Regions from separate parts of the Pseudocitrobacter sp. CD920760 genome, predicted to be linked through region 1. Evidence: riboswitches for the same ligand, from Rfam matches in the RefSeq annotation. Region 1 holds a riboswitch; each other region holds the start of a gene.
What was found. A riboswitch is a leader RNA that binds a small molecule or an ion and turns the genes downstream of it on or off. The one in region 1 is predicted to bind thiamine pyrophosphate.
Positions count from the first base shown of each region.

Region 2: linked by a shared signal. The riboswitch ahead of thiB (thiamine ABC transporter substrate binding subunit) and the one ahead of tenA (thiaminase II) in region 1 are both predicted to bind thiamine pyrophosphate.
Region 3: linked by a shared signal. The riboswitch ahead of thiC (phosphomethylpyrimidine synthase ThiC) and the one ahead of tenA (thiaminase II) in region 1 are both predicted to bind thiamine pyrophosphate.

Region 1 is NZ_CM173490.1:2,636,973-2,643,209, reverse strand. Features, by position in the region: gene lysC (lysine-sensitive aspartokinase 3) at 1-230, shown strand, start outside; gene AC1MKH_RS12490 (VF530 family protein) at 331-609, shown strand; gene AC1MKH_RS12485 (glycoside hydrolase family 10-like protein) at 675-2,003, shown strand; gene lysM (peptidoglycan-binding protein LysM) at 2,089-2,532, shown strand; TPP riboswitch at 2,611-2,713, shown strand; gene tenA (thiaminase II) at 2,778-3,461, shown strand; gene AC1MKH_RS12470 (ABC transporter ATP-binding protein) at 3,458-4,198, shown strand; gene AC1MKH_RS12465 (ABC transporter permease) at 4,225-4,947, shown strand; gene AC1MKH_RS12460 (ABC transporter substrate-binding protein) at 4,970-5,905, shown strand; gene mqo (malate dehydrogenase (quinone)) at 6,047-6,237, opposite strand, start outside.
Region 2 is NZ_CM173490.1:805,393-811,629, forward strand. Features, by position in the region: gene thiP (thiamine/thiamine pyrophosphate ABC transporter permease ThiP) at 1-1,243, opposite strand, end outside; gene thiB (thiamine ABC transporter substrate binding subunit) at 1,219-2,202, opposite strand; TPP riboswitch at 2,233-2,324, opposite strand; gene sgrR (HTH-type transcriptional regulator SgrR) at 2,361-4,016, opposite strand; gene sgrT (glucose uptake inhibitor SgrT) at 4,104-4,256, shown strand; gene AC1MKH_RS03700 (sugar efflux transporter) at 4,342-5,520, shown strand; gene leuD (3-isopropylmalate dehydratase small subunit) at 5,674-6,237, opposite strand, start outside.
Region 3 is NZ_CM173490.1:227,936-234,172, forward strand. Features, by position in the region: gene thiH (2-iminoacetate synthase ThiH) at 1-128, opposite strand, end outside; gene thiG (thiazole synthase) at 125-895, opposite strand; gene thiS (sulfur carrier protein ThiS) at 897-1,097, opposite strand; gene AC1MKH_RS01055 (HesA/MoeB/ThiF family protein) at 1,081-1,833, opposite strand; gene thiE (thiamine phosphate synthase) at 1,826-2,461, opposite strand; gene thiC (phosphomethylpyrimidine synthase ThiC) at 2,461-4,356, opposite strand; TPP riboswitch at 4,443-4,552, opposite strand; gene rsd (sigma D regulator) at 4,603-5,091, opposite strand; gene nudC (NAD(+) diphosphatase) at 5,188-5,961, shown strand; gene hemE (uroporphyrinogen decarboxylase) at 6,005-6,237, shown strand, end outside.

The sequences.
Region 1 (6,237 bases):
TCTCCTCCCACTGTCGGGTTGAGATTGAAACCGGGCTGGCGCTGGTGACGCTGATTGGTAATCAGCTTCATCAGGGGACGGGGGTGTGTCGTGATGCCTTCGCCGAACTGGACGAACATGCGGTACGCATGATTTGCCACGGTGCATCCAATAATAATCTCAGCTTCCTGTTGCCGGGCGACACTGCCGATAGCGCCGTCGTTGCATTACACCGCAGGCTGTTCGAGTAAGCGTAATCAGGGGCGTTTCACGCCCCTTTTCATTTCATTGCCGCAGTGCCCGCTTTCTTGTACCCTTCCCGCTTCTTTGCGCACACTTTATCGGATATCCATGACCGCTCAACATTCGAAAGATCCTTTGCACGGCGTTACGCTGGAGATGCAAATTAATGCCCTGGTGGCTCGCTACGGTTGGGAAAAACTGGGCAAACTGGTGAACATTAACTGTTTTAAGAATGACCCTAGCGTGAAATCCAGCCTCAAGTTTTTACGCCGCACGCCTTGGGCCCGAGCGGAAGTTGAAGCGCTCTATCTTGATTCCCTCGAAGACGATGAACCTCAGGATGGCGGATTTAACCCGTGGTTGCAGGGGCGAGACGATAAGATCTGATTCACTTCCCCTGCAAATCGTAAGAGAATATCGCCTCTCAAGGGACTAGTAGAAAACGGGCGTTTATGATCATCTCTTTGCGGGGCGTCTCCCCGGTCACTCAGGTTAAAAAACTAGGCACGCTGGTTGCCGCGGCATTACTTGTTGTCAGTTGTTCGTCTAAGCCACCGAGTTCACTTGTTACATCGCCAGGCAACACATCAAAGCCCGCCGGTAAAACGCAGCAGAGTAATGAACCAATGCGCGGTATCTGGCTGGCCACGGTTTCGCGGCTCGACTGGCCGCCAGTTAACTCGGTCAATATCAGCAGCCCCGCCATTCGTATCAATAAACAGAAAGAAGCGCTGACGGCAAAGCTCGATAACCTGAAACAACTCGGTATTAATACCGTATTTTTCCAGGTAAAACCCGATGGCACCGCCCTGTGGGATTCTAAAATTCTGCCGTGGTCCGATACCTTAACCGGCAAGATTGGCGAGAATCCCGGGTACGATCCGTTGCAATTTATGCTGGATGAAGCCCATAAACGCGGCATGAAAGTACATGCCTGGTTTAACCCGTACCGGGTAACAACCAACACCAAACCATCAACGGTGGCCGAGCTTAATCGCACGCTCTCACAGCAACCCGCCAGTATTTTTGTCCTGCATCGCGACTGGATCCGCACATCAAGCGATCGCTTCGTCCTTGACCCCGGTATTCCGGAAGCGCGCGACTGGATCACCAGTATTGTGGCGGAAGTGGTGGCGAAATATCCGGTCGATGGCGTGCAGTTTGATGACTACTTCTATACCGAAACTGCCGGCTCTACGCTTAACGATAACCAGACCTGGCGGCAGTATGGCCAGCAATATGCGTCAAAAGCCGACTGGCGACGCCATAACACGCAACAGCTTATCGAGCAGGTTTCACGCACCATTAAGCAGCTGAAGCCCGACGTCGAGTTTGGCGTAAGCCCGGCGGGCGTCTGGCGTAACCGCTCGCACGATCCTTTAGGGTCGGATACGCGCGGTGCGGCCGCCTACGATGAGTCTTATGCTGATACCCGCCTTTGGGTGCAGCAAGGCTTGCTGGACTACATCGCCCCGCAGCTGTACTGGCCGTTTGCCCGCGACGCTGCGCGTTATGATGTGCTGGCAAAATGGTGGGCGGATGTGGTGAAACCGACCAAAACACGGCTCTATATTGGCGTGGCGCTGTATAAAGTGGGCGAACCGTCGAAAAAAGAACCTGACTGGGCGGTGAATGGCGGCGTACCAGAGCTGAGTAAGCAGATCGATCTCAATGAATCAATCCCGGAAATCAACGGGACGATCCTGTTCCGCGAAGATAATCTCAATCAACCGCAAACCCGCCAGGCGGTGAATTATCTGAAAACCCGTTGGGGCCATTAATCCAGCCTTTTGTGCGCTACGCAAACCCGGCGTAGCGCACCTCATCTGCTATGCTTACCCTGACATTCTTTACTGGAGAACGGATATGGGACTGTTTAACTTCGTGAAAGAAGCAGGTGAAAAACTGTGGGACAAACTGACGGATTCGCATCAGGACCAGGGCGAAAAAGTCACCGAGCATTTAAAGAAACTCAATATTCCCGGTGCGGATAAAGTCCAGGTGACGGTCGTCGACGGGAAAGCCAGCGTCACCGGTGATGGGCTAACCCAGGAAGAGAAAGAGAAAATTCAGGTTGCCGTCGGTAACGTCGCCGGAGTCAGTGAAGTTGAGAATAACATCACCGCTGCCGATAGTGCGGATGAAGCCACCTACTACACCGTGAAATCCGGCGATACGCTGAGCGCGATCTCCAAAAACGTATACGGCAACGCCAATCTGTACAATAAAATCTTTGAAGCCAACCGCCCGATGCTTTCTCATCCGGATAAAATTTATCCCGGCCAGACTTTACGTATTCCTAAAGCCTGATAACCGCACGCTTGCCGGAAGTCATTCCGGTAAGCGTTCCCCCCTCGTTGTATTCACAGGCAAAATATCGTATAAAACCTCCTGTCCGAGGGGTGTCCAGTAATGGGCTGAGATGGCGCAAGCCGAACCCTTAGAACCTGATCTGGGTCATGCCAGCGAAGGGACGGGTTAGCCATCTATTTACACAGCCAATTCCTGTTCTTCCCTCATTGCGCCCGGATCTCCACTTTATTACTGGAGGTCCCATGTCTTTACCCCTGTTTGAAACCGGTCTTTACGGACGCCTTCGCACGCTCGCGGGTCACCACTGGCACGATTACGTCGCCCATGAATTTGTCCAGCAGTTAGGTGCGGGCACCCTGCCTGAACCTGCGTTCCGCCGATATCTCACCCAGGATTATCTGTTTTTAGTTCATTTCGCCCGCGCCTACGCACTGCTGGTGAGCAAACTGCAAAATCTGCCGGAAATGCGCGCGGCGACGGCATCACTGAACGCCATTCTCAATGAACTGCCGCTGCATATCAGTTACTGCCAGCAATGGGGATTAACGGAATCCGACGTTACGCAGGTGGAAGAAGCCGCCGAAACGGTGAATTACACCCGTTATGTTCTGGATGTGGGGCATTCAGGCGATGTGCTTGATCTGCTCACCGCACTGATGCCGTGCGTGGCAGGCTATGCGGAAATCGGCCTGCGCCTGCTCAACGATCCGGCAACCGTCTTTGAGGGTAATCCTTACGCGCCGTGGATCCGGAACTATGGTGATGAGGGATATCTGGCAGGCGTACAAGCCTCTCTGACGCTATTTGAAAATCTGGCGGCTCAGCGCGGTGGTGAAAGCCGTATCGCTGAACTTTCGTCTATCTTCACCACCGCCACCCGGCTGGAAAGCGCGTTCTGGCAGATGGGGTTGAACGCGAAATCATGAAGGCGGTGAATGAATCCCCCGCGATCAGGCTAACAGACCTTACGCTGCGTTATGGCAATAAGACGATATTCGAGAACCTGAACGTGACTATCCCGGCAGGGCATTTCGTCTCCTTGCTGGGTGCCAGCGGAGCGGGTAAAACCAGCCTGCTGCGCATTGTTGCCGGGCTGGCAGCCCCCACATCGGGTAGCGTGGCGGATGAACATGGTCGCTCGCTCGCAGGCCGAATCGCCTGGATGGGGCAACGCGATCTGCTCTATCCGTGGTTAACCATTGAACAGAATGTTTGCCTGGGGGCGCGTTTACGCGGAGAAAAAGCCGATCGCCAATGGGCACAAGAGCTGCTTGAGCGTGTGGGGCTAAGCAGCTATGGCCACGCCCTGCCGCAGACGTTATCCGGCGGGATGCGCCAGCGCGCCGCCATCGCCCGAACCCTCTATGAACAGCAGCCGATTGTCCTGATGGATGAGCCGTTTTCCGCGCTGGACGCGATTACCCGCGCCACGATTCAGGCGCTGGCGGCGGAACTGCTGGCTGACCGTACCGTGCTATTGATCACACACGACCCCGTAGAGGCCTGCCGCCTGAGTCATCACATTCTGGTTCTGGCGAAACATCCTGGCGGCATCGATGACTCCCACGTTATGGCTGGCCTGCCGCCACGCGAAGTTGACGATCCTCTGGTTATCCAGAGTCAACGTGAGCTTATGCAACAGCTCATTCGGGGGGCACAGTGATTTTCTTATCACGAATCTGGCGTGGGATGACGCTGTTTGCAGGCTTAGTGGGGTTATGGTGGCTGGCGACGCTCGGCTCTATTCCGGCATTCCTGCTGCCATCGCCCACGGCGGTAGTTCAGGCCCTGCACGATAATGGTCGTTACCTCGGCTGGCACACGTTGATTACCCTGGCGGAAATCGCCAGTGGCCTGGTGATTGGCGTACTGCTCGGGGCGATTCTGGCGCTGTGCATGGTCTTTTCTCCCCGTCTTCAGCGCTGGGTGATGCCGGTGGTATTAACCAGCCAGGCGATACCGGTCTTTGCCCTCGCCCCGCTGCTGGTGCTGTGGTTTGGTTTTGGCATGAGCGCCAAGGTTACCATGGCGGTACTGATTATCTTCTTCCCGGTCACCTCGGCTCTGTTTGACGGTTTGCGCCGGGTAAGTGGCGATTATCTCGACCTGGCCCGCACCATGGGGGCGTCACGCTGGACACTGCTTCGTCATGTGCAGTTGATGGCCGCGCTACCTGCCTTTGGTTCCGGCCTGCGCATGGCGGCAGCCGTTGCTCCCATCGGCGCCATTATTGGCGAATGGGTTGGCTCGGCGGAAGGTTTGGGTTACGTGATGCTCAACGCCAACGCGCGCATGCAGAGTGATATCTGCTTCGCCGCCCTTCTGATACTCGTTTTGATGACCATCTCGCTGTGGATGATCATCGATGCCCTGTTACATCGCCTGATTTATTGGGTTCCGGATAACCATTGAGAAAACTACGATGACAACAAAAATGCTAAAACCTGCTCTCTCTGCGCTGATTATTGCCAGCACCCTTTCGCCAAACGCCTGGGCACTTGAGAAAGTCACACTGGTGCTGGACTGGTATATCAACCCGGATCACGCCCCCGTGATGGTGGCACAGCAAATCGGCGCATTTAAAGAGGAAGGCCTCGACGTCACGATTATCCCGCCTTCCGATCCGGCGCTTCCTCCGCGCCTGGTGGCGGCAAAACAGGCCGATCTGGCAATTACTTATCAACCGCAGCTGCACTTCTTTGCCGACCAGGGCTTACCGCTAATGCGGGTGGGCACACTCATCAATACGCCGCTGAATACGGTAATTGCGCTGGATAAAAACATTAAATCGCCGGCTGATTTAAAAGGTAAGAGCGTGGGTTATTCCGTCAGTGGCATCGAGCAGGCGACGCTGGATACCATGCTGAAACATAGCAATACGCCAGTGGATGCGGTGAAGCTTATCAACGTTAACTTCCAGCTAACCAGTGCCCTGCTGACCGGTAAAGTGGACGCGGTGATTGGCGGCTATCGCAACATCGAAGCGCTGGAGATCCAGCTTCAGGGTAAAGAACCGGTGGTGTTTAACGTCGAGGATTACGGCGTACCCGCCTACGATGAATTGATTCTGGTGGCAAATAAAGACGCGGCTGAAAAACCGAAGATTAAAAAATTCCTCGCGGCATTGAAAAAAGGCAGCGACTACCTGCATGCTCATCCGCAGGAGAGCTGGAAAACGTTCGCCAGCCTGCATCCTGAGCTTAATACCGAACTAAATCAGCAGGCATGGATGAAAACGCTGCCGCTCTTTGCACAAGATCCCGCAAAGCTGGATAAAGCCCGCTATGAGCATTACGAGCAGTTTTTATTTGAGAACAAGCTCATCAAAAAAATAACCCCGGTGGAGCAATACGCCACCGGGGCTATGTAAGCCGTACATCAGATTGCTAACGAAGTGCGCTCTGTTATTGCCGGATGCGGCGTAAACGCTTTATCCGGCCTACAAAATATCGCTAATTCAATATATTGCAGAATTGTTGTAGGCCTGATAAGCACAGCGCATCAGGCAATTTTACAGCGCCATATCATGCTGAGGTGACGCTTCCGGCTGTGCTGCCTCAGGCGTGACATTGTCACTTTCGGTGGTATTCATTTGAATGACCGGAGGCTTAACCAGTTGCAATGTAGCAGCGGTATCGTCCCATACCTGTTGCGTCAACGCGCTGTTACCGTTCAGCTTCTGGCCGTAGCTCGGCACGATCG
Region 2 (6,237 bases), 1.8 Mb from region 1:
TCAGCGCATTGGCGAAAATCACGATGCCATCGGCGGAGTCAGGCAGCCCGATAGTATTATTCAGCAGCAGGAAAAAGCCGGTCGCCAGCACAATCCCCGGCATAGCGAGAATCAACATGCCGCTCAGCTCCAGCGTTTGTCCGGCGAGCTGCGCATTACGCGCGCGCAGTTCGCGGCTGCTCCACAGCAGCATCATGGTGAGCACCACGCTCAATACCCCTGCGGCAACAGCGATGCGCAGTGAAGTCCACAGTGCCTGCCAGAGCGGCGGTTGTCGCAGGGCGTTGAGCATCGCCGGGTTGATGCCATCGACCAGCACCGCCAGCAGCGGCGGCAGCATCAATAACAGGGCCAGCGTAATCAGCAGACCATCGCTAAGACGGCTGTGCAGACGATCGTCCGGGTCGCGCCAGCCCTGCATTTGCGTATTACCGACGGCAATCGCCTTGCTCAGACGTTGGCTAACCAGCACCAACGTCAGGCAGCACGCCATCTGGATCAGCGCCAGCATCGCCGCCCGCGCCGGGTCATAATCAAAATTGAGCGCCTGATAAATCGCCAGTTCAATAGTCGTGGCTTTCGGCCCGCCGCCCAGCGATAGCACGGTGGCGAAGCTGGCAAAACAGAGCATAAAGATCAGCGTGCTGATGGGCAGAATTTGCCGACGCAGCCAGGGCCATTCCACGAAGCGAAAGAAATTGAACCCGCGCATCCCAAGCTGAGCGGCAAGCTGGCGCTGCTCGCCGGGGATTTGCTCCAGCGCCTGAAGCAGCAGGCGGGTCGCCATTGGCATGTTGAAGAACACGTGCGCCAGCAGGATGCCCTGCAATCCATAAGGCGAGAAATGCCACTCCAGCCCGAGTGATGTGAGTATCTGCGCCAGCCAGCCCTGACGCCCGTAGACGCTGAGGATGCCGAATACCGCGACCAGTACGGGCAAAATCAGCGTCATTGCGCACAGGCGCAGCAATGTTTCGCGGCCAGGGAAACGACGGCGATAGAGCGCGCGGGCGAGGAAAATAGCGGGCACAACCGACAGCAGCGCGGAGAGAAACGCCTGCCAGAAGGAGAAACGCACGACGTGCCAGAGGTAGCTATCCGCCAGCAGCGTCTGCCCGCTGGCATCCGGGGCGCTAAACCACAGTGCCAGAAAGGCGGCCAGCGCCACGGCGACGATAAGCGTCGCCGCCGTCACTCCAGGCCAAATCCAGCCGGGAATTAACGGCTGACGGCGCGTTGCCATGTCGCGATCCAGTTCTGACGCTGTGTGGCGACGTCCTGCGGGGTAAATTCCAGGGCAGTTTTCGGTTTATCGAGCGTCTCAAAGCCGGCGGGCAGCGTCACGTCAGCCACCGGATACATCCAGTTACCCGTCGGAATGGCCTGCTGGAACGCAGGGGAAATCATAAACTTGAGGAATTTTTCGGCCAGTTCAGGCTGTTTGCTGGCGGCGGTCCGCGCCGCCACTTCCACCTGCAAATAATGCCCCTCGGCAAATGAGGCGGCGGCGTAGTTATCTTTTTTCTCTTCGATAATGTGATACGCCGGAGAGGTGGTGTAGCTCAGCACCAGGTCGCTTTCCCCTTTCAGGAATAAACCATACGCTTCGCTCCAGCCTTTGGTCACGGTGACGGTTTTCGCCGCCAGTTTCTGCCAGGCTTCAGCTGTTTTATCGCCATACACTTTTTGCATCCACAGCAGCAGGCCCAGGCCCGGCGTGCTGGTGCGCGGGTCCTGATAAATCACCCGCCATTTCTGGTCGCTCTCGACCAGTTCTTTCAGGCTTTTCGGCGGATTCTTCAGTTTGTTTTTATCGTAAACGAAGGCGAAATAGCCGTAGTCGAAGGGAACAAAGGTGTCATCTTTCCAGCCGCCGGGGACGGTAACGTTACTCGTCGGCACGCCGCTTTTGGCGAACAGATTTGTCTGGCTGGCGGCTTGCAGCAGGTTGTTATCGAGCCCCAGCACCACGTCGGCTTTGCTCTTTTTTCCTTCCATGCGCAGGCGGTTAAGCAGTGAAACGCCATCTTCCAGCGCCACAAATTTCAGCTCGCAGCCACAGTCGGCTTCAAAGGCTTTTTTCACCACCGGGCCAGGGCCCCAGTCGGCGGCGAAGGAATCATAGGTGTAAACCGTGAGTACCGGTTTGGCGAAAGCTGGCAGGGCGAGAAGCGCCAGCAGCGGCAGACATTTTTTTAACACTTTGCACCTCAGTGAGCAGGTGGCAAAGGATTTTGAGTTGGCCTCAAATCCCTCCGCCGGCGTTATCCGGATCAGGTTCGACGGGTATCTCTCAGCAAATTTATGCACCCCGTTGAGTAGCTCGCTATTGTAATGATTACGTGAATAAATCAAAAGCGCTATGGATCCGGCGGGGCGAACCACGCGGATTTAAAGTCGAACCAGCCGAGGGTGTTCATGCGCACGCCGCGCATACTGCGTTGCCCCTGAATGCGCAGCCAGTGGTGGATGAGCGGCACAATTGCCTGTTGTTCCAGCAACTGTTTGCACCAGGTCGGGAGATCCAGTTCGCCCGCATGCCACTGTCGGATATCTGCCTGCCAGTCACGGGCGATGCAGTGCTGAAGCAGCGGCACTTCGCAAAGATGCGCGAACAGGGAGAAGTTTAACGGTAGCGTGAAGTTGGCGCTGTTGAGCCAGACATCGCTGACCACCTCGCCGCTGTGCCATTCGTCATAGTCCACTTCGTTAATCTCAAGTGTGACCTGATGCTCGGCCAGCAGTTGCGCCATGATGCGGGCAATCACTTTATGTTCGACATGATCGCGATAGAAACCAATCGTGATGCGCTCCAGCCCGGCGGGTTTTTCGTGGGTTTTGCTGTGCGCGTGGTGCCAGCGGGGCAGCAGGCCGTAGGCCGGGAACCAGTACTGTTGGTACTGTTCGCTGGCGTGATAGAGCAAATTCGCCGGGGCCAGCACGTGGCTTAACCACTGGCGTACGTGCTGATTGGCGCCGCGCGACGAGCGGGCGTCAAACAGCAGATAGTAGCATCCCTCTTCAAGCCGGCTTTCGACGGCCTGTTCGCTCTGGGTAGTGCCCTGTAACGTCAGACCACAGCTGAGATCTTCCGCCACGTCGGGTAATACCCAAACATTCACTTCATCTATTAATGCGCGAAAACCGAAATACTCTTCAAAGGCGTGGATTTTGAGCTGATTCTGGTTATTGCGCACCACCGCGTAAGGGCCGGTTCCGACCGGCTGGCGGGAGAAATGCGGCATGGATGACCACTCGTACGGCAGGATCATTGCCGGAGTATGACCGAGCAGCCACGGTAACCAGCGGTCCGCGTGGGAGAGATGGATATCCAGCGTCCATGCGGTTGGTGACACTATTTGAGTGATATGAGAATAGAGCGGCAGCCTGTTAATGCGTTCCAGCGAATGGATGATGTCTTCTATCTCCAGCTCGCGGCCATTATGAAAATGAATGCCTGGACGCAAATAAAAGCGCCAGTGCAGAGGGGATATCTCCTTCCAGTGGTGCGCAATATCGGCTTCCAGTTCCCCGTTTTCCTCATTTATGCGCGTCAGGGCACTGAAAATTTGTCGCGCAATATGGGTTTCAGATCGACGTAACGCCGTACCGGGCAACAGATTTTGCATCGGGCGGTAGTAGAGCACACGCAGAATGTGCCGCCCCTGGCGGAAGCTACGGCCCAGGTGAGAAACCAGCATCTGTCGCACCGTCGATTTGTCGCCAACCAGCTGTACCAGTTGGTCAATACGATCCTGCTCCAGCAGGTCTTCCGCCCGCTGCTGCTGCAATGCCAGCCCGGTATAGAGGAAGGTTAATCGCGAGCGTTTACCGCGCCCGGCCTCGGCTTCCCAGGTTAGCCAGCCCCGCGCTTCCATGGTGTTTAACAGGGTTCGCATATGGCGACGCGAGCAGCTCAGCAGCTCCGCCAGTTCGTTCAGCGTCGTTTCCTGCGCTTTGCCGTCGCAGCATTGCCACAGACGGATGAATTGTTGTTGCAGTCGACCAGAAGGCATAAAAGGGGAACTCCTGATAAAAACTCAGCAATTTATTAATCCCTATATTAAGCCAATAATCAATCTCGATGAAGCGGGGAGGTGAATATGAAGAGGTCAACCACAGGTCAGTTTTATCAGCACTATTTTTACGCAACACGTCATGTTTCCTGGCTGGCCCGCCAGATGGCAGGGATGCGGTTCAAAATGCTTGATGATCTGATGCAGTGGGAGGTTACGCGCTCGACCTCTGAACACTAAATCGCCAAATCATGTGTGACTGAGTATTTGCCAGCAGGTATTATCTGCTGGCTTTTTTTATTTCTCGCGCGCTAAAGGATTTCTCATGCTCTGGATTATGACGATGGGACGACGTCTCAACGGTGTCTACGCGGCCTTTATGCTGGTGGCGTTTATGATGGGCGTGGCGGGGGCGCTGCAGGCGCCGACGCTGAGCCTGTTTCTCAGCCGGGAAGTCGGCGCTCAGCCGTTTTGGGTGGGACTATTTTACACGGTGAACGCTATCGCCGGGATTCTGGTCAGCCTGTGGCTGGCGAAACGCTCCGACAGCCAGGGCGATCGTCGCAAGCTCATTATGTTCTGCTGCCTGATGGCGGTGGGTAACGCGTTATTGTTTGCGTTTAATCGCCACTATTTAACGCTGATCACCTGCGGCGTTTTGCTCGCGTCGATTGCCAACGCCGCGATGCCGCAGCTGTTTGCGCTGGCCCGCGAATATGCCGACAGCTCGGCGCGGGAAGTGGTGATGTTCAGCTCGGTGATGCGTGCGCAGCTCTCGCTGGCGTGGGTCATTGGCCCGCCGCTGGCGTTTATGCTGGCGCTGAATTACGGCTTTACGATGATGTTCGCCATTGCCGCCGGGATTTTTGCCATTAGCCTGGCGATGATTGCGCTGATGCTGCCCTCGGTGGCGCGCATTGAACAGGCGGCGGACGTTGAAATCACTCAGGTCAGCGGTTGGAACGATCCTAACGTGCGGATGCTGTTCATCGCCTCGACGCTGATGTGGACCTGCAACACCATGTATATCATCGACATGCCGCTGTGGATCAGCAGCGATCTTGGCCTGCCGGATAAACTGGCCGGGATCCTGATGGGTACCGCCGCCGGGCTGGAAATTCCGGCGATGATCCTCGCGGGGTATTACGTCAAACGCTTTGGTAAGCGTCGTATGATGGTGACATCGGTTGCGTTTGGCGTGCTGTTTTACGTTGGGTTGATTCTGTTCCACAGCGAAACGGCGCTGTTGATTTTGCAACTGTTTAACGCGGTGTTTATCGGCATTGTCGCCGGGATTGGCATGCTGTGGTTCCAGGATTTAATGCCGGGCCGTGCAGGGGCGGCGACGACGTTGTTTACCAACAGTATTTCCACGGGCGTGATTCTGGCCGGGGTGATTCAGGGGGCCATTGCGCAAAGCTATGGTCACGCGATGGTGTATTGGGTGATTGCCGGGATCTCGCTGGTGACGCTGTTTATGACCAGCAGGGTGAAAGACGTTTAAGGGTGTTGCGCATCAAACCGCCGGATGGCGGCTACGCCTTATCCGGCCTACAAAGGATTCACGTCCGTAGGCCGAACAAGCGAAGCATCATCCGGCAATCCACGGCTCCGTCCCGTAGGCCGAACAAGCGCAGCGCCATCCGGCAAAGCTGCACTAGCGCATAAACGCCGGCTGCTTATTCTCATACGCCGAAATAGCGTCTTCGTGTTGCAGCGTCAGACCGATGCTGTCCAGACCATTCAGCATGCAGTGGCGGCGGAAATCGTCAATCTTAAAGCTGTAAGACTTCTCGCCAGCTTTCACCACCTGCGCTTCCAGATCCACCTCAAAGCTGATGCCCGGATTCGCCTGCACCAGCGCGAACAGTTCATCAACCTGCGCATCGCTGAGCGTCACCGGCAGCAGCTGGTTGTTGAAGCTGTTGCCGTAGAAGATATCGGCGAAGCTCGGGGCAATGACCACTTTAAAACCGTAATCGGTCAGCGCCCACGGTGCGTGTTCACGCGAGGAGCCGCAGCCAAAGTTTTCCCGCGCCAGCAGAATCGACGCGCCTTTGTACACCGGGAAGTTCAGCACGAATTCCGGGTTCGGCTGCTCGCCTTTATCGTCCAGGAAGCGCCAGTCGTTGAACAGGTGCGCGCCAAAACCGGTGCGCGTCACTTTCTGTAAAAACTGTTTTGGAATGATGGCGTCGGTATCGACGTTCGCCGCGTCCAG
Region 3 (6,237 bases), 2.4 Mb from region 1:
ATCATATCGTCGCGCGTCAGATGACTGGCGGCCAGCGCGCGCTCAACGTCGGCCGCGGTTTTACTGCTGATTTTCAGGCGCAGATCGTCCCAGTTGAGCTCGCGCCAGCGATCGCTAAAGGCGCTCATACACTGGCCTCCAGAAAACCGGTTAACGGGCTGGTGGCGACGGCGTGCGTGCGGCGTGCGCCCGGTACTGCCTGGCGTGCCAGAATACCGGCATCGACTGCCATACGAAACGCGTGTGCCATCATTACCGGATCATCGGCGACGGCAATGGCGGTATTCACCAGCACCGCGTCGGCACCCATCTCCAGCGCCTGCGCGGCGTGGCTCGGCACGCCAATGCCCGCATCAACCACTACCGGAACATTCGCCTGAGCGATGATAATCTCTAACATCGCGCGGGTTTCCAGCCCCTGATTCGAACCAATCGGCGCACCCAGCGGCATCACGGCGGCGCATCCAGCTTCTTCAAGACGCTTACACAATACCGGATCTGCGCCGCAGTACGGCAGCACCACAAAACCGTCTTTCACCAGCAGTTCAGCGGCTTTCAGGGTTTCGATCGGGTCGGGCAACAGCCAGCGTGCGTCAGGGTGAATTTCCAGCTTCAGCCAGTTTGTGCCCAGCGCTTCGCGGGCTAACTGCGCGGCGAATACCGCTTCTTCCGCCGTTTTCGCGCCGGAGGTATTTGGCAACAGCGTGACGCCCGCCTCGCGAAGCGGTTCCAGAATGGCATCGTTATTCTGACGTAAATCGACGCGCTTCATCGCCAGCGTGACAAGCTGACTGCCCGATGCGCGAATGGCATCGACCATCACCTTCGATGATGCGAATTTTCCGGTACCCGTAAATAAGTGAGAATCAAAGATTTTATCGGCAATGCGTAACATGTCAGCCCCCGGCTATAACCTGAAAAAGCAGGATCTGATCGCCGTCCTGCACAATGTGATGTTCCCAACGCTCGCGCGGCAGGATTTGCTGATTGAGCGCCAGCGCGACGCCCGGCTTTAACTGTTCCAGTTGGGTGAGCAGGGCGCTGACGGAGAGCCCCTCCGCACACTGCATGGATTCGTCATTAAACTGAATCTGCATGACGGCCTCCACAAACCGGGCAGCCCGCCGCGCGATGCAGCGCCAGGTTTCGCCACTGGTGGGCGCGTGCGTCAAACAGACGCAAGGTATTGCTGGTGGGCATACCGCTTAACAGCTTGATGGCTTCCAGTGCCTGCAATGTACCCATTACGCCCACGACCGGGCCGACCACGCCTGCCGTGCGGCAGTTGCGTTCCGGTTCGGCGTCATCGGGCCACAGACAGCGGTAACAGCCTTGCGTCCACGGCGGTGTCAGTACCATCATCTGCCCACCGAACCCCACCGCGCTGGCCGTAATCAGCGGCGTGTTCAGCGCCACGCAGGCCGCGTTGATCGCCTGGCGCGTCGCCATGTTATCGGTGCAATCAAGCACCAGATCCGCGTCGTGCACCGCCTGCTTTAGCGCATCGCCCGCCAGCCGTTGGGCGATCGTTGTGAGAGTGATATCCGGGTTTAACGCCGCCAGTCGCGCGCGCGTTGCCTCTGCTTTTGAGCGCGCGATGTCGGGCGTGGTAAAGGCAATCTGACGATGCAGATTACTCAGATGCACCTCGTCATCGTCGGCAAGCACCAGCGTGCCGACGCCCGCACCGGCAAGATACAGCGCCGCAGGCGCGCCTAAGCCGCCGAGCCCGACGATAAGCACCCGGCTGGCGAGCAGTTTTTGCTGGCCCTCCACGGCGATATCCTCCAGTAACATCTGGCGACTGTAGCGCATGAAATCGCGATCATTCATCGCCCACTCCCGCCAGCGCCAGCAGTTTCGCGGTGGCATCGCGCCAGTCTGCGGCTTGCGTAATCGCGCTCACGACGGCGATGCTGCCAACGCCCGTCGCCAGCACTGCCGGCGCACGTTCAAGGCTAATTCCGCCAATGGCGACGGTGGGGTAATCGTCCAGGCGTTTAATATGCGCGGCGAGCTGTTCCAGCCCCTGCGGCGCGGAGGGCATCTGCTTGGTTTGCGTTGGGAACACGTGACCCAGCGCGATGTACGAAGGCTGCGCCGCCAGCGCCACGTCAATTTCCATATCATCGTGAGTCGATACGCCAAGCCGTAAGTTGGCCGCGCGAATCGCGTCGAGATCGGTGGTTTCCAGATCTTCCTGCCCCAGATGCACGCCATAAGCCTGGTGTTTAATCGCCAGGCGCCAGTAGTCGTTGATAAACAGACGCGCGTTATAGCGACGGCCGAGATCTATCGCGGCAACCACATCGGCCTCGACCTCGTCGTCGTGTTTGTCCTTAATGCGTAACTGAATGGTGCGTACGCCCGCTTCCAGCAAACGTGCGATCCACTCCACGCTATCAACAACCGGGTAGAGGCCCAAACGGAAAGGAACCGGGGGAAAATGAGGCTGGTACATTATAAATTCTCCTGAGGGATATAGAGTTCGCCACCCCGGGCGCGGAACTGACCAGACATCTCGTTCATCCCGGTCTCTGCGGCCTGTTTTGCCGCGTAATCGCGAACTTCCTGGGTGATTTTCATTGAGCAGAATTTGGGGCCGCACATCGAGCAGAAATGGGCAACTTTGCCCGATTCCTGCGGCAGTGTTTCATCGTGATAGGCGCGAGCGGTGAAGGGGTCGAGCGCCAGGTTAAACTGATCTTCCCAGCGGAATTCAAAGCGTGCTTTCGACATGGCGTTATCGCGAATCTGCGCGCCGGGGTGACCTTTTGCCAGGTCTGCCGCGTGGGCGGCGATCTTGTAAGTGATAAGTCCTTGCTTCACATCGTCTTTATTCGGTAAGCCGAGGTGCTCTTTTGGCGTGACGTAGCAGAGCATCGCGCAGCCGAACCAGCCAATCATCGCCGCACCAATCCCGGAGGTGAAATGGTCGTAGCCTGGTGCAATATCGGTGGTGAGCGGCCCTAACGTATAAAACGGCGCTTCATGGCAGTGCTCCAGCTCTTCGGTCATATTACGGCGGATCATCTGCATTGGCACATGGCCGGGCCCTTCAATCATCACCTGCACGTCATATTCCCAGGCGATTTTGGTCAATTCGCCCAACGTGTGAAGTTCTGCAAACTGGGCTTCATCGTTGGCATCCTGAATTGAGCCAGGACGCAGGCCGTCGCCCAGCGACAGCGATACATCATAGGCGGCGCAAATTTCACAAATTTCGCGGAAGTGCTGATAAAGGAAGTTTTCCTGATGATGCGAGAGGCACCACTTCACCATGATTGAGCCACCGCGCGACACAATACCGGTCAGGCGTTTGGCGGTCATCGGCACGTAACGCAGCAGCACGCCCGCATGAATGGTGAAGTAGTCTACGCCCTGTTCGGCCTGTTCCAGCAACGTATCGCGGAACGCTTCCCAGCTCAGATCCTCGGCGATCCCATTGACCTTCTCCAGCGCCTGGTAGATCGGCACGGTGCCGATTGGTACCGGGCTGTTGCGCAGGATCCATTCGCGGGTTTCGTGGATGTAACGCCCGGTGGAGAGGTCCATCACCGTATCGGCGCCCCAGCGCGTTGCCCACACCAGTTTTTCCACCTCTTCTTCAATCGAGGAGCTCACTGCGGAGTTACCGATATTGGCGTTCACCTTCACCAGGAAGTTACGCCCGATGATCATCGGTTCCGATTCCGGATGGTTAATATTGGCCGGGATAATCGCCCGACCTGCCGCCACTTCGGCACGGACAAACTCAGGCGTGATGTTTTGTGGTAGCAGCGTGTCGAAGCTTTGCCCCGGATGCTGCTGGCGCAGTACTTCGCTGCGAATGCGCTCGCGCCCCATATTTTCGCGCAGGGCGATAAATTCCATCTCCGGGGTGATTACCCCCCGACGAGCATAATGGAGTTGGGTGACGCGCTTGCCGGGACACGCGCGTTTTGGCGTCAACAGGCCGGTGAAGCGCAATTCGTCGAGAAATTCGTCCGCGAGGCGGGCCTGAGTATAGGCGGAGCTGCGCGCCGTTAAGGTTTCGCTATCGGCGCGCGCGTCAATCCACGGCTGGCGCAGTTTTGCCAGGCCCTGGCGGATATCGATTTTTTCGGCTGGGTCGCCGTAGGGGCCGGAGGTGTCATACACCGGGATCGCTTCATTCTCTTCGTACTGCGCATTATCCTCGCTGCCGCCAATGAGCGTGGGGCTAAGCTGAATTTCGCGCATCGGCACGCGTACGCCAGGCTGTGTACCGGCGAGATAAATACGGCGCGAGTTAGGGAAAGCGGTGCCTTCCAGAGTATCAATAAAGCGTTGAGCCTGTTCGCGTTGTTCGCGGCGAGTCAGTTTTGTTGTAGACATAGCGCATACCAAATAAAAAAGGATATGGCTTGTCAGACGACGGATGGAGTAATGGATGCACAGCGCCCGTGAAGGCAGAGGCATAAAGCTGAATTACTCTTGTTCCCTTCGCAGGTATTAGCCTGATCAGGTTCCGCGGATCCCGAATTAACGGTCTCAGCCTGTGTTTTCACACGTGGCACTCCGACAAGATGTAGCCCCATAAATGGGACGATGAATGTAAACTACGCGTTAATGCGTAAAATCTCAAGCGGGACGTTTGATCCCGGCGCTATCGTGCATCGCATCCAGCACGAGCATGATGAGCTTATCTTCGAGCACAAAACGTGCCTCCAGCGCCTCGCCGATATCCGACAATGCTTGTTGAAATTCAAAGCAATTATCGTGATCGATGGCCGTCTCCAGGCTGGAGTCGTAATAGTCCATAATCAACTGGGTGTTGGCTTCCAGCTTGGGCCAGATTTTAGTGGCCGTTAAAAGCGCGGCGTCGCCTTCCAATTTATGGAGAATGCGTTCATAAATACTGAAGTGGCAGGAGGAGAGGTAGTCCACCAGTCGCTGACAAAAATCATCCAGTGCTTTTTCATTCAGCCGTATAAACGATTCTTTGCCAGGCTTAATCCCAATCAGGTTGGAATAAGCGACAAGCAATTGCTTGCGTATGTTGAGCCAGCGGTCGACCAGTTTGTTACTGCCTCCAACATGCTCCGTCAGGCTTTCGAGCTGGTTTAACATGTGATTGACTCCGCACAAGTGGGTTTAAAGACTGCGCACTAAGATGTAACGATAATGTAAATAACATGCCAGTGAAGCAAAGGTAGTGCAATAGATATGGATCGTATAATTGAAAAATTAGACATCGGCTGGTGGGTCGTCAGCCATGAGCAAAAATTATGGCTGCCGGGCGGAGAATTACCCTGGGGCGAAGCGGGAAAATTCGACCTTGCGGGGCAACGCGCGCTGCTGATTGGTGAATGGCAAGGCTCGCCGGTGTGGCTGATTCAGCAACAGCGTCGTCATGATATGGGCTCGCTGCGGCAAATTCTCGACCAGGATGCCGGGCTGTTTCAACTCGCCGGGCGCGGCGTGCAGCTGGCGGAGTTCTACCGCTCGCATAAATTCTGCGGCTACTGTGGGCATACCATGCACCCCAGCAAAACCGAATGGGCGATGCTGTGCGACCACTGCCGTCAACGCTACTATCCGCAAATCGCGCCCTGCATCATCGTCGCCATTCGTCGCGATGACACCATCCTGCTGGCGCAGCATACGCGTCATCGCAACGGCGTACACACCGTGCTGGCCGGGTTCGTTGAAGTGGGCGAAACGCTGGAGCAGGCCGTCGCGCGCGAAGTGATGGAAGAGAGCAGTATAAAAATCAAAAACCTGCGTTATGTCACCTCCCAACCGTGGCCGTTCCCGCAATCACTGATGACCGCGTTTATGGCCGAGTATGACAGCGGCGATATCGTGATCGACCCCAAAGAGCTGCTGGAAGCCAACTGGTATCGCTATGACGATTTACCGTTACTGCCGCCGCCGGGAACCGTCGCCCGTCGACTCATTGAAGATACTGTCGCACTCTGCCGGGCAGAGTATGAGTGACACTCATGTTACACTGGCGTGAAAGAGCTCAAGGAATGGAAAAATGACCGAACTGAAAAACGATCGTTACCTGCGTGCGCTGCTGCGTCAGCCTGTAGATGTCACCCCTGTCTGGATGATGCGCCAGGCGGGCCGCTATTTACCGGAATATAAAGCGACCCGTGCCCAGGCCGGGGATTTTATGTCCCTGTGCAAAAACGCCGAGCTGGCATGCGAAGTCACACTTCAGCCGCTGCGCCGTTACCCGCTGGATGCGGCCATTCTGTTCTCCGATAT